One region of the Streptomyces sp. NPDC046939 genome, then DNA from elsewhere that is predicted to be linked to it. Evidence: riboswitches for the same ligand, from Rfam matches in the RefSeq annotation. Region 1 holds a riboswitch; the other holds the start of a gene.
What was found. Region 1 has a riboswitch for thiamine pyrophosphate ahead of thiC (phosphomethylpyrimidine synthase ThiC). Riboswitches for the same ligand answer to the same signal wherever they lie in the genome.
Positions count from the first base shown of each region.

Region 2: linked by a shared signal. The riboswitch ahead of ABZ877_RS35505 (cytosine permease) and the one ahead of thiC (phosphomethylpyrimidine synthase ThiC) in region 1 are both predicted to bind thiamine pyrophosphate.

Region 1 covers NZ_JBEYWV010000023.1:70,188-77,176, reverse strand. The annotation lists gene ABZ877_RS24660 (LacI family DNA-binding transcriptional regulator) at 1-980, shown strand, start outside; gene ABZ877_RS24655 (metallophosphoesterase) at 1,207-2,286, shown strand; gene ABZ877_RS24650 (hypothetical protein) at 2,464-3,339, shown strand; gene thiC (phosphomethylpyrimidine synthase ThiC) at 3,406-5,184, opposite strand; TPP riboswitch at 5,177-5,341, opposite strand; gene ABZ877_RS24640 (YibE/F family protein) at 5,413-6,777, shown strand; gene ABZ877_RS24635 (SsgA family sporulation/cell division regulator) at 6,841-6,989, opposite strand, start outside.
Region 2 covers NZ_JBEYWV010000045.1:10,727-17,715, forward strand. The annotation lists gene ABZ877_RS35490 (DUF4097 family beta strand repeat-containing protein) at 1-441, opposite strand, end outside; gene ABZ877_RS35495 (hypothetical protein) at 610-1,005, shown strand; gene ABZ877_RS35500 (aspartate/glutamate racemase family protein) at 1,027-1,722, opposite strand; TPP riboswitch at 1,751-1,847, shown strand; gene ABZ877_RS35505 (cytosine permease) at 1,841-3,229, shown strand; gene ABZ877_RS35510 (response regulator transcription factor) at 3,269-3,991, shown strand; gene ABZ877_RS35515 (HAMP domain-containing sensor histidine kinase) at 3,978-5,927, shown strand; gene ABZ877_RS35520 (hypothetical protein) at 6,069-6,533, shown strand; gene ABZ877_RS35525 (class F sortase) at 6,710-6,989, shown strand, end outside.

The DNA.
Region 1 (6,989 bases):
ACGGCAAGGGCCGGCTCCCGGACGCCACCCGACGCCATGTCCGCGAGGTCGCCGACCGGCTGGGCTATCGCCCTTCCGCGGCCGCCCGCACGCTCCGTACCGGCAAGTCGGGCCTCATCGGCCTGACAGTGACGACCTACGGGGATGAACCTTTCACCTTCACCGAATTCGCGTATTTCGCGGAGATGGCGAGAGCCGCGACCTCCGCCGCGCTGGCCCGGGGCTACGCCCTCGTCATCCTGCCCGCCACCTCACGCCACGACGTGTGGTCGAACGTCGCCCTCGACGGCACCGTCGTCATCGACCCCTCCGACCACGACCCGGTCGTCAGCGAGCTGGTCCGCCAGGGCCTGCCCGTCGTCTCGGACGGACGTCCCGCGGGCACCCTGCCCGTGACCGCCTGGGTGGACAACGACCACGAGGCCGCCGTCCTCGGCATCCTCGACCACCTCGCCGAGGCCGGCGCGCGCCGCATCGGCCTGCTCACCGGCACCACCACCGACACCTACACCCACCTGTCCACCTCCGCCTATCTGCATTGGTGCGAGCGGATCGGGCAGGAGCCGGTCTACGAGTCCTACCCGGCGCACGACCCGTGCGCGGGCGCCGTCGCGGCCGACCGGCTGCTCGCCCGCCCCGACCGGCCCGACGCGGTCTACGGCCTCTTCGACCCCAACGGCACCGACCTGCTCGCCGCGGCCCGCCGCTACGGGCTGCGCGTACCGGAGGACCTGCTGCTGGTGTGCTGCAGCGAGTCGACCGTGTACGCGACGACCGAGCCGCCCATCACGACCCTGTCCCTGAAACCGCGCCGCATCGGCACAGCCGTCATCCAGCTCCTGATCGACGCCATCGAAGGCGTCGATTCGGACCAACCGGTCGAACAGGTCATACCGACAGAACTCATCGTGCGGACCTCCTCGCAGCGCCGCCCGCAGCGCACCACGGTCAGCCCGCCCCGCTCCCCGGGGCAGGGCTGACCGGCCCCACTCGCCCTCCCGACCCGTTGCAGCCGCCACGGACGAGAGGAAAAGTCCACACCAATTCGGGAGAAAAGTGTGGCGAACAGCCGCCCGTCACCGATTCACCACCCCTGGTGCATCACACAGCACGAGCCGCATTCCTATGATGGGCGGACGACACCGCGGGCCGCTGCGACCAGGCAGTCCGATCCGGTGCACAGGCGGCGCAATGGTGGAGGGGTCGATGACTCAGGGGGCCGGTCAGGGACCCGCAGCGCGCACGGAGACGCTGCGTGACTTCCGCGTGCCCGCGTACGTCCATGACGTACCGGCGAACGTGCAGCCGACCACCCCCGTCCCCGACTCCCCCGAGCCGGCGCAGTACCCCGACGGTTACACGCCGACCGAGCGCGACCTGCCCGTCATCAACCGGGGAGACACCGTGCAGATGGACACCGCCGCGACCGCCGCACCGGCGCCCAGGGCCGGTGACGAGAAGGGGCCGCTGTACGTCGTCGGTGACGTGCACGGCTACCTCGACGAGCTGCTCGCGGCGCTCCGCGAGAAGGGCCTGGTCGACGCGGACGGCGCCTGGATCGCGGGCAACGCGCGCCTGTGGTTCCTCGGCGACTTCACCGACCGGGGACCCGACGGCATCGGCGTCATCGACCTCGTGATGCGGCTCAGCGCCGAGGCGGCCGCCGCGGGCGGCTACTGCAAGGCGCTGATGGGCAACCACGAGCTCCTGCTCCTCGGCGCGAAGCGGTTCGGCGACACGCCGGTCAACTCCGGCGCGGGCACCGCCACCTTCCAGGCGGCCTGGCTGCTCAACGGCGGGCAGAAGTCGGACATGGACCGCCTCCAGGACGTGCATCTGCAGTGGATGTCCCGGCTCGACGCGATCGAGATCGAGGACGACCACCTGCTCATGCACTCGGACACCACCGCGTACCTGGACTACGGCGACTCCATCGAGGCGGTCAACGACACGGTCCGCGAGACCCTCACGCGCAATGACGCGGACGAGTGCTGGGACGTGTTCCGCAAGCTGACCAAGCGCTTCGCGTTCCGCGACGAGGAGTCGGGCCCCGGTGCCGTACGCGAACTCCTCGGCACCTACGGCGGCTCGCGCGTCGTGCACGGCCACAGCCCCATCCCGTACCTCCTCGGCGAGGTCGGCACCGAGGACGCCGACGGCGAGGAGAGCGGTCCCGTGGTCGAAGGGCCTCATGTCTACGCGGGTGGGCTCGCCATCGCCATGGACGGTGGCGTCACCATGGCCGGAAAGCTGCTGGTCCAGCAACTCCCCATGCTTGACCGCTAGTTCTCTGGGCAGGCGCCGTGGACGGAGCGTCGCGCGCGCGGGGGCGAATTTCGAAAACTCCCTGTCACGGCGTGCTGTGACCGCTCTACCATCGGCGTATCCGTAGCAGGCTCCCCTCCGTTTCTGCCCGACGGCTCGTAACCATGCGGGCCACCAAGCCCTACGGAGCATCGGGGGATGCACATGAACAGCGCTCCGCATTTGCTGAACGAGGACCGCCCCGAGTTCGAGCGGATCCTCGATGAGGCGCTGCGTACCGCACCCAACCGGCCTGAACTCGCCGCCGTGGGCCAGCGGCTCAACCCCGAACAACTGCGCACCATGGCGTTGAACGCCGCCGCACTGATCAGCACGGCGGCGGCCACCGAGTACGAGCACTACACCAAGGTCCGTGACGAGCTGCGCTCCGCTCCGCAGCCCGTCCGTCCGCTACGTGAAGGAGGCACCTCCAGCTCGTCCGAGTCCGGCGGCAGCTCCCTCGGCTTCGCCGCCACGGTGGGTGAGGTCGCGGAGACCACGGGGCCCGGTGTCGCCGCGGTCGCCGTCGTGCTCGCCCCGGTCCTCGCCGGGACGGCGGCCGCCATCTTCCTGCTGGTCGGCTACATCCTGAAGATGCTCAACCCGCCACCGGACTTCGCCGACACCCTGCTGTCCGTCGGCTGGGTCTTCGGCGCGCTCACCGCGGCGGGCATCCTCGTCGCCGCGGTCTGCCTGCTCCTGACGGCCCTGCGCAACGGATCGACGTCGCTCCACGCAGGCGCGTACGGCGAGGCCAGCGAAGAGGTGAGGCGCGCCAGGGAAGCCTGGGGCGAGGCGCTCCTCGAGCGGGGCATCCTGCCGTTCCTGCGGGACGCGCAGGAACGGACCGCCCTCGGCGGCGGTTCGCTGAGCGGTGGCGGCGGCTCCACCGGCCGCATGCCGCAGCTCGGCTACAACAGGCCCGGGTTCAGCAGCCCCGACGGCGGCGGCACCGCCACGGGGCAGCGTGCCGGGTTCTCCAGCCCGGATTTCTCGAGCCCGGACTTCGGGGGCCCCGAGCACCAGCCGGACTGAGACCGGGGTACAGGGCTCGGGGCGCACGGTGGCGGCCCCGAGCCCGTCGTCATGCGCGGACGCCGGTCAGTCGGCGAGCGGCAGATAGACGCGGTTGCCCGCCTCGGCGAACTCCTTCGACTTCTGTTCCATGCCGGCCTCGACCTCGGCCCGCGTGGTGCCGTGCTCGCGGCGGATGTCCTGCGAGATCTTCATCGAGCAGAACTTCGGGCCGCACATGGAGCAGAAGTGCGCCGTCTTCGCCGGTTCGGCGGGGAGTGTCTCGTCGTGGAACTCCCGTGCCGTGTCCGGGTCGAGCGCCAGGTTGAACTGGTCCTCCCAGCGGAACTCGAAGCGGGCGTCCGAGAGCGCGTCGTCCCAGTCCTGCGCGCCCGGGTGCCCCTTGGCGAGGTCCGCCGCGTGCGCCGCGATCTTGTACGTGATGACGCCGGTCTTCACGTCGTCGCGGTTGGGCAGGCCGAGGTGCTCCTTGGGCGTGACGTAGCAGAGCATCGCCGTGCCCCACCAGGCGATCATCGCGGCCCCGATCCCGGACGTGATGTGGTCGTACGCGGGCGCCACGTCCGTGGTCAGCGGACCGAGCGTGTAGAACGGGGCCTCCTCGCAGATCTCCTGCTGGAGGTCGATGTTCTCCTTGATCTTGTGCATCGGGACATGGCCCGGGCCTTCGATCATGGTCTGGACGCCGTGCCGCTTGGCGATCGAGTTGAGCTCCCCGAGCGTCCTGAGCTCCGCGAACTGGGCCTCGTCGTTGGCGTCCGCGATGGAGCCGGGGCGCAGCCCGTCGCCGAGCGAGTACGTGACGTCGTACGCCGCGAGGATCTCGCAGAGCTCCTCGAAGTGCTCGTAGAGGAAGCTCTCCTTGTGGTGGGCGAGGCACCAGGCCGCCATGATCGAACCGCCGCGCGAGACGATGCCGGTCTTGCGGTTGGCGGTCAGCGGGACGTACGGGAGCCGGACGCCGGCGTGCACCGTCATGTAGTCCACGCCCTGCTCGGCCTGCTCGATGACGGTGTCCTTGTAGATCTCCCAGGTCAGCTCCTCGGCCTTGCCGTCGACCTTTTCGAGGGCCTGGTAGAGCGGCACCGTGCCGATGGGGACGGGGGAGTTGCGCAGGACCCATTCGCGGGTGGTGTGGATGTTGCGGCCGGTGGAGAGGTCCATGACGGTGTCGGCGCCCCAGCGGGTCGCCCACGTCATCTTCTCCACCTCCTCCTCGATGGACGAGGTGACGGCGGAGTTGCCGATGTTGGCGTTGACCTTCACCAGGAACCGCTTGCCGATGATCATCGGCTCGATCTCCGGGTGGTTCACGTTGGCGGGCAGCACCGCGCGGCCCGCCGCGATCTCCTCGCGGACGGTCTCGGGTGCGACGTTCTCCCGGATGGCCACGTACTCCATCTCCGGGGTGATCTCGCCCCGCCTGGCGTACGCGAGCTGGGTCACGGGCTCGCCGGTCCTGCTGCGGCGCGGCTGGCGGGGGCGGCCGGGGAAGACCGCGTCGAGGTTGCGCAGACCGCCGCGTGGCGAGGTGTGCTTGATGCCGTCGTCCTCGGGGCGGGCGGGGCGGCCCGCGTACTCCTCGGTGTCGCCGCGGGCGATGATCCAGTTCTCCCGGAGCGGTGCGAGCCCCCTGCGCACATCGGTGTCGACGGTCGGATCGGTGTACGGGCCGGAGGTGTCGTACAGCGTGACGGCCTGGCCGTTGGTGAGATGCACCTGTCGGACCGGCACCTTGAGGTCCGGGCGTGAGCCCTGGATGTACCCCTTGTGCCAGCCGATGGACTTCCCGGCCTCCGGCTCAGAGCCGTTGGAGGCAGGCGTGCGTGTGTCCGTTGTGGTCATGAGACCTACTCCCTACGCCGGCATTACCCGGTAACAGGTTCGGCGGTCGACGCAGCGGTGTTCGTCGGCGGTGTTTCACGCTGTTTCACGTGAAACACGCATGGACGAAGGTCAGCGCCCTCTCAGCCCGGTGCTCCGAGCTCCCGCGTGTGCAAAGGTGCCTCCACGCTAGCGGCAGTTCGGACGCGTTGAACAGAGGGCCCCTGTCGCTCTTGCGATGATCGGGCGGTGACCACGACGCAGCAGCCCCCGCCTCCGCCGCCCCAACCGCCGCATGGGCCCGGCCCCTCAGGGTCAGGGCACGGCCCGGGCGGACACGGCCACTCGCACAGTCATGGGCCCGCCACGCCCGTCTCACAGCACCTGCGCAAGGTCATCGCGGCGATCCTGGTGCCGTTCTCCGTCGCCGTCGTCGTCGGCCTCGTGGTGCTGTGGCCGGGCGGGGCCCCCGACCACGAGCGCACCGGTGTCGGCTTCGACCGCCAGACGCAGCAGGCCACCGTCGCCCGGGTCGAGAAGGTGGACTGCAAGTCCGTGAACGCGGCGGGCTCCGCCACCCAGGACCCGTCGGGTGCGCCGACGCAGGGCCGGGCCTCCGGTACCTGCGAGAAGGCGACGATCCGGGTCGCCACCGGCAAGGACACGGGTCGTACGTTCACGGAGATCATCCAGCCGGACTCGCCACGGCAACTGCGCGAGGGCCAGAAGGTGATCGTCGCCTACGCGCCGGACGCGCCCAGGGAGTTGCAGTACTCGGTCACCGATGTGGACCGCAAGATCCCCATGGCGCTGCTCGCCGGGATCTTCGCCCTGGTGGTCGTCGTGGTGGGCCGCATGCGCGGCGTCATGGCGCTGGTCGCGCTCGCGGTCAGCTTCCTGGTGCTGACGCTGTTCATCCTCCCGGCGATCCTCCAGGGCTCGAACCCGCTGGTCGTGGCCGTCGTCGGGGCGAGCGCCATCATGCTGATCGCGCTCTACATGTGCCACGGGCTGACGGCCCGTACATCGGTCGCCGTCCTCGGCACCCTCGTGTCACTGCTGCTCATCGGCGTGCTGGGATCGCTCTTCATCGGCTGGGCCGCCCTGACGGGCAACACGGACGACAACACCGGCCTGATCCACGGCCTGTACCCGGACATCGACATGAGCGGCCTGCTGCTCGCCGGCGTCATCATCGGGTCGCTGGGCGTGCTGGACGACGTGACGGTCACGCAGACGTCGGCGGTGTGGGAGCTGCACGAGGCCAACCCGACGATGGGCTGGCGCGGCCTGTACCGGGCGGGCATCAGGATCGGCCGCGACCACATCGCGTCCGTCGTCAACACCCTGGTCCTCGCGTACGCGGGCGCGGCGCTGCCGCTGCTCCTGCTCTTCTCGATCGCGCAGAGCAGCGTCGTCGACGTGGCCACCAGTGAGCTGGTGGCCGAGGAGATCGTGCGCACGCTGGTCGGTTCGATCGGCTTGGTGGCGGCGGTGCCGGTGACGACCGCGCTGGCCGCACTGGTGGTCTCCGCCGACCGTCCGACGTCCGGCGGGCGGCCCGCGCGGACCGCTCCTGGACGTGGTGGCGGCGGTCGACGACGCAAGCGCTGAGCGGCGCGGAACGGCTCGGGTGCACCGCGCCGCACAAACGTCACATCGTCAACTGCTGGTTGATCAACCCGCGTTCTGCTCCTCGGCGAGGATCCGGTCGAGCGCCTCGTCGAGTTCGGCCTCGTAGTCGGCCAGGGACTGCTCCTGACCGAGGGGGACGAGCTTGTCCGTACGGTCGAGGAACGCCACCAGCGGGGCGACCCCGGCCCGGA
Region 2 (6,989 bases), on a different contig from region 1:
CGACGCCTTGCCCGCGCCGGAATCGGCCACCGTCACATCGCCGTTCACCGTGGTCAGGTCGAGGGGGCCGGTCAGGCCCGCGGCGTCGATCCCGGCGTTGCGGGCGGTGACCGTCACGGCCGTGCCGGCGGGGACCTGGATCTCGGGCATACGCGGACACGGCCGGCCCGGCTGCTCCCGGTCGCGGCAGCTCAGGTCGAGGACGCGGGTGTCGTCGTGGCGTGACCAGTGGTGGGCGACGGCCCTGTCGACGCCTACTTTGTCGCCGTCGGTGGGGCGCAGCCGCACACCGTTGTCCGTGGTGATGGTCAGCCGCAGGTCGGACGCGGCCAACTCGGCGCCCCGCGCCGAGGCGTGGCCGTCGCCCCCGCCGCACCCCGCGAGGACGGGAACGGTCGCGAGGCCGAGCACCGCGGCCGCCAGGCGCCGGGCGGATGTCATCGTCGCTGCCTTCATTCCGGCCGCTTGCCCCGCACCGGCCCCGGCACGCGCCTGTCCCGGAGCTTCCGTGGCGCCGCATGATGGGGGCGTGCGGTTGTGCGGGCCGGGGTAGGCGCCCCCGCACACGAGCCGCCGCGCATGCGCGGCCCGAGGACCGAAGGACCGAGGATGGAGCGAGCGCGGGTGACCTTCCCGGCGCGCTGGGCGACCGGGAACGTCCTGGTCGTCGATGTCGCCGGGACGTTCGACGACGCCGTGGCCGCCGAGTTGTGCGGGCTGCTGGGCCGTATGACGGACACCGGTCAGCGCCTCTTCGTGCTCGACTTCAGGGGCGTCGAGCACTGCACGACCGGCGCGGTGCGGCAGTTCGTCGGCACGGCCCTGGGGACGGAGGGCGCGCCGGACGCCGGCTCCGTCGCCCTGGTCGCCCACGCCGCGGCGCGCTCCGCGCTACGAGCGGCGGGCGCGGACCGCCTCAGGGGAGGCATCCACGCCACCCTCACCGACGCGATCAAGGCATGCCACCCGTCGACCCCGGAGGAACTGGGAGAACCAGCACCCTGACCCACGCGGAACCGCTCGGCATCAGCCGTCGCGCAGCGCCTCCCGTACCGCCGCCTCCGCGTGCAGCCGTGCTGTCGGGAAGACCGGGACCGGGCTGTCCTCGGCGCCGATCAGCAGCTCGATCTCCGTGCAGCCGAGGACGATGCCCTCCGCGCCCGCCGCCACGAGCCCCGCGATGACCTCCTGGTACGCGGCGCGTGAGGCGTCCCGGACGATGCCGAGGCACAGCTCCTCGTAGATCACCCGGTGCACGAGCGCGCGGCCCGCCTCGTCCGGGACGAGCACGTCGAGGCCGTGGCTCGCGAGGCGGCCCCGGTAGAAGTCCTGCTCCATGGTGAACGCGGTGCCGAGCAGCCCGACCCGCTTCGCGCCCGCCGCGCGGACCGCGTCCGCCGTCGCGTCGGCGAGGTGCAGCAGCGGTACGGACGTCGCCGCCCGCACCTGGTCGGCGACCTTGTGCATCGTGTTGGTGCAGATCAGCAGCAGATCGGCGCCGGCCGCCTCCAGGCTCCGGGCGGCCGCGCCGAGGACGCGGCCGGCCTCCTCCCAGTCGCCCGCGACCTGCAACCGTTCGATCTCCGCGAAGTCGACGGAGTACAGCACGATCCGCGCCGAGTGCAGCCCGCCGAGCCGGTCCCGCGTCAGCTCGTTGAGCAGCCGGTAGTACTCGGCGGTCGACTCCCAGCTCATGCCGCCGATCAAGCCGATGGTCCTCATGGCCGACAGGGTAGGGTGCGCTCCGGTACTGCCCGACACGGGGTGCCCCGAGAAGCGGGGCTGAGATCACACCCGTAGAACCTGAACCAGTTAGCACTGGCGGAGGGATGTCAGCGAGATGTCGATGCCGCACGCTTCCACGCAGCCGCGCGAGGCCGCCTTCGACGGGCGGATGCCCGCCGCCCCCGGTGACTGGCGCCCCGAGGCGCGGGGGATCGCGCCCGTTCCCGAGAGCCACCGGTACGGCGGTGCCGGGCGCCTGTTCACCGTGTGGTTCGCGCCCAATCTGACCATGAGCGGTGTCTTCACCGGCACCGTCGGCGCCGCGCTCGGCCTGGACTTCGGCACCGCGCTCGCCGCCGTGGTCCTGGGCACGGTGCTGGGCGCCGTACCGACCGCGTACCTGGGGACGTGGGGGAGCGCCACCGGGGCCGGTCAACTGCCGCTGGCCAGGCTGGCGTTCGGCCGGGGCGTCGTCGTCCCCGGCACCTTGCAGTGGCTGTCCTCCATCGCCTGGGACGCGCTGATCGGCCTGTTCGGCGGTGACGCGCTCGCCCGGCTGTGCGGCTGGCCGTTCTGGCTGGGGGCGCTGGTGATGATGGCCGCGCAGGGCGCGTTCGGCGCGCTCGGCTACGAGGCGATCCACCGCCTGCAACAGTGGATGACGGCCGTCCTCGCGGTCGCGTTCTGCGCCCTGGCGCTGCGGCTCGCGGACGCCGGGGTCACCCCGGCGGGGCACGGCAGCGTCCACGGGGCCGACCGCGCGGGCGCGTTCGCGCTGACCACCACCATCGCGCTCAGCCTGGCCCTCTCCTGGGCCCCGTACGCCAGCGACTTCAGCCGCTACCTGCCGCGCACCACCTCCCCGGTCCGGATGTTCTGGTGCACGCTCGCCGGTGTCGTCGTCTCCTTCACGGCCGTGCAGGCGCTCGGCCTGTGGGGTGCCTCCGTCTTCACCGACCAGACCGCGCGAGGTGTCGACACGTTGCTCGGCGGCGGGGTCGTCGGCTCGGTCGGGCTCCTCGCCGTGGCGCTCGCCGCGCTGTGCAGCAACGCCATGAACGACTACAGCGGCTCGCTCGCCCTCCAGGTCGTCGGCGCCCGCCTGCCCCGCCCGCTCGCCGCGGCCCTGGCCGCCGCGCTCGGCTTCCCGCTGGTGCTGTGGATGCACGCCGCCGACACCGCCGCCCGCTTCCAGAACGTCCTGCTCTTCGTCGGCTACTGGATCCCCGGCTTCGTCGCGGTCGTCCTCGTCGACTGGCTGGCCCGGGCCCGCGCCCGGCGCGGCGCCCCCGTCGACCTGGCCGGCGAGTCGTCCCGCCGCCGGCCGGTCGTCCCCGCCCTGGTCGCGTTCCTCGCCGCGTTCGCCGCCACGGTCCCGTTCATGAACACGTCCCTGTACGTCGGCCCGGTGGCCGAGGCGCTGCACGGCGCGGATCTCGGCTACTACGTGGCGTTCGGCACGGCGCTGCTCGTGTACGCCCCGTTCCGGTCGCGCGCGAGCTGACCGGACACGTGTTCCCGCACCTCGCCTACGATCTGCGGGGTGTGCGCAAACGTCATGGTCGCCGAAGACGACGAGAAACAGGCCGAGCTGGTCCGCCGCTACCTGGAGCGTGAGGGCCACGCCGTCACCGTCGTACGGGACGGGCGGCAGGCCATCGAGGAGATCCGGCGGGGCGAGCCCGACCTGCTCGTCCTCGATGTGATGATGCCGCGGACCGACGGGCTCGACGTCGTACGGGTGCTGCGCGCCGAGGCGCGGGAGATCCCCGTCCTGATGCTGACCGCGCGCTCCACCGAGGACGATCTGCTGCTCGGCCTCGACCTCGGCGCCGACGACTACATGACGAAGCCGTACAGCCCGCGCGAACTGATGGCACGGGTGCGGACCCTGCTGCGCCGCACCCGCCGGGGCGGCGCGACCGGCCCGGCGTCGGCGCGGCTGACCGTCGGCGCGCTCGTCGTCGACCCCGACCGGCACGAGGTCGCCGTCGACGGGGCGGCCGTCGAGTGCACGCCGGGCGAGTTCCGGCTGCTCGCGGCGATGGCGGCGGAGCCGGGCCGGGTCTTCAGCAGGGAGCGGCTCCTCGCCGAACTGCACGGCTTCGACCGCTACATCAGCAACCGCACCGTCGACGTGCACGTCATGAACCTCCGCAAGAAGATTGAGCCGCAGCCGCGCCGCCCCGTCCGGCTGCTCACCGTCTTCGGCGTCGGCTACAAGCTGACGGACCCGGACAAGGGCGCCCGCGATGCGTCGGCGTAGGACCGCCGACGGGCCGCGGACGGACCGGCCCCCGCTGCGCAAGAGCCTGCGCGGGCGGCTCCTCGCCGTCTCCGTCCTCGTCGCCACCTGCTCGGTCGCGGCGACGGCCTGGCTCGCCGTGCAGACCACGTCCGGCGCCATCAAGCAGGAGCAGGGCCAGAACCTCGCCGACGACACACGGATCTACGACACCCTCCTCGGCTACGCCGCCACGCACCCCCGCTGGGACGGCGTCGGCACCGTCGTACGGGACCTGGCCGACTCCACCGGCCGCCACATCACCCTGACCACGCTAAGGCGCGCACCCCTCGCCGACTCGGCGGGCAGCACGCCGCCGCGCACCCTGCCCGCGCAGGCGTCCGCGACCGTCGACCCGCTCTCCGTCGACACGGCGCTCGCCTCCGCCCGGGCCGGGACGCAGGACGCGGCGACGGACCGCATCGACGCGCGCGCGGTCGGCCCGTTCAAGCTGCCCGGCGCGGAGCGCAAGACCCTGCACGGCATCGCCGAGCGGAACAAGGCGTGCCTGCGCTCGCTCGGCATCGCCGCCGACGTCGTCGTGGGCCCGAGCGGACGCCCCGCGGTGGAACCGGTCGGCTCCGGCGCCACCGACGACCCGGGCTACTACAAGTGCGCGACGGGCATCCTCGAACGGCCGACCAGGACGGAGGGCAAGGCGCTCACCGCGTTGACCCGGCTCACCAACTCCTGCCTGCGGCGGCAGGGCCACGACCGCGTCGACCTCGCCCTGGACCTCACCTGGCAGCAGGCACCGCGCGCGGTGGCGGCCAAACGGGCGGCCGCCGAGGAGGCCGCGGCGGCCCAGGACACGGTCCCGCGCCCGGTACCGGCGCCCGCCCCGGCCGAGACCGCGCAGGACGACCGTACGGTCGCCACCTGCGTGGGCACGGCCCGGCGCGAACAGCTCACCTCCTACGTCGCCGCGCCCGCGCTCCTCTTCATCGGCGACCAGGGCGGCGCGACCGTCCCCGGCTTCGACCTCTCACCCCGCAACACGGCGAAGATCACGGGCGTCGCCGCGCTCGTCCTCGCCCTGACCGTCGGCGCGTCCGTCCTGGCGGGCAGGCGCCTCGTGCGCCCCCTGTACGCGCTGACCGGCGCCGCCCAGCGGCTCAAGGACGGCCGCGAGACGCAGCCGGTGCCGGTGACGACGGACAACGAGATCGGCAGACTCGCGGCGGCGTTCAACGACATGTCGGCCCACCGCACCCGCCTGGAGGAGCAGCGCAAGGCGATGGTCAGCGACGTCGCCCACGAGCTGCGGACCCCGCTGAGCACCATCCGGGGCTGGCTGGAGGCGGCGCAGGACGGTGTCGCCGACCCCGACCCGGCGTTCATCGACTCGCTCCTCGAAGAGGCCGTGCAGCTCCAGCACCTCATCGACGACCTCCAGGACCTGGCGGCGGCCGACGCGGACGCGCTGCGGCTGCACCCGCGGCCGGTGCGGGTGGAGGAGCTGCTCGGCCAGGTGGCCACGGCGCACCAGGTGCGCGCGGAGACGGCGGCCGTCACCCTGTCGGTGTGCCGTCCCGAGGCCCCGCTCCCTGAGCTGCGGGCGGACCCCGTACGGCTGCGCCAGGCGGTCGCCAACCTCGTGTCGAACGCGATACGGCACACGGGCCCCGGCGGCACGGTCACCCTGCGGGCCCGCGCCGACGGCGGCGGGGACGAGATCCTGGTCGAGGTCGCCGACACCGGCAGCGGCATCGCCGCGGCGGACCTGCCGTACGTCTTCGACCGGTTCTGGCGCGCGGACAAGTCCCGCAACCGGCGCACCGGCGGCAGCGGCCTCGGCCTGTCCATCGTCCGCAAACTGGCGCAGGCGCACGGGGGTTCGGCGACCGCCGCCAGCACGGAGGGCGAGGGCTCGGTCTTCACGCTGCGGCTGCCCGTCGCGGGTCCGGCCGCTTCCTGATGCGATGAAGACAGCCGTCTGACAGCTTCTTCACAACTCCGCGCGAGCCTGGGCCTGCCGATCAAGGGCGACGCCCGCGGTCGGCACCGCACCGCCGACCGGCGGTGCCTGTCAGGCAGTCCAGGCAAGGGAGTTTTCCGCATGTCCCACCGAGGTTCCCACCGGCGGCCCCGCCGCTCCGCCGTGCGCACCGCCGTCGTCACGGCGGCCGTGACCGCCGGGGTGCTCGCCCCGGCCGGCGCCGCGCTCGCCTCCGACACGACGCCGAAGCCCGTCGCGAGCGATGCGCCGGCGGCGGAGAAGGCCGACAAGGCGTCCCCCGTCCCGGCGACGCGCGAGGACGAGGTCGCGCGCAAGCGGGCGGCGGCGGAGGAGGCCGAGAAGGCCGACAAGACGAGCCCCGTCCCGGTGAAGTCGGGCAGCGACGAGGCGCGCAAGCGCGCGGCCGCCGCCCAGGCGCCGCGCGGCGCGGTGGCCGCGGGCGAGCGCCCCGTCACCGACGACGGCACGGACGTAACCGCGCTCGCCACGTCGCTCTCGGCGGCGGCGCTCCTCGCGGGCGCGGGCACGGTGGCGCTGCGCCGCCGCGCGTCGCGCCAGCGCTGACCGGCCCCTCCCCGGTCCCGTGGCGCCGCCCGTCCCCGGGCGGGCGGCGCCCTCGTCCCCCTCTCCGCTCCCAGGAGTCACCTGTGCACCAGCCGACGCGGCGCGCGGTCGTCGCCCTGCCCCTGCTCGTCCTGCTCGTCCCGCTCACGGCGTGCGACTCCGGCACCGGCACCCGGATCAGCGGCGACGCCCGTACGGTCGTCCCGTCACCGTCCGAGCGGACGCCCGCACCCGAGGACGCCGCTCCCACCCGCGTCACCATCCCGTCCCTCGGCGTGGACAGCGCGCTCCTCCCGCTCGGCCTGAACGAGGACGGCACCGTCGAGGTGCCGCCCGCCGAGCAGGGCATGACCGCCGGCTGGTACACGGGCGGCCCGGCGCCGGGGGAGCGCGGCCCCGCGGTGATCATCGGGCACAACGACACGCGGTTCGGCAAGGCCGTCTTCCACGACCTGC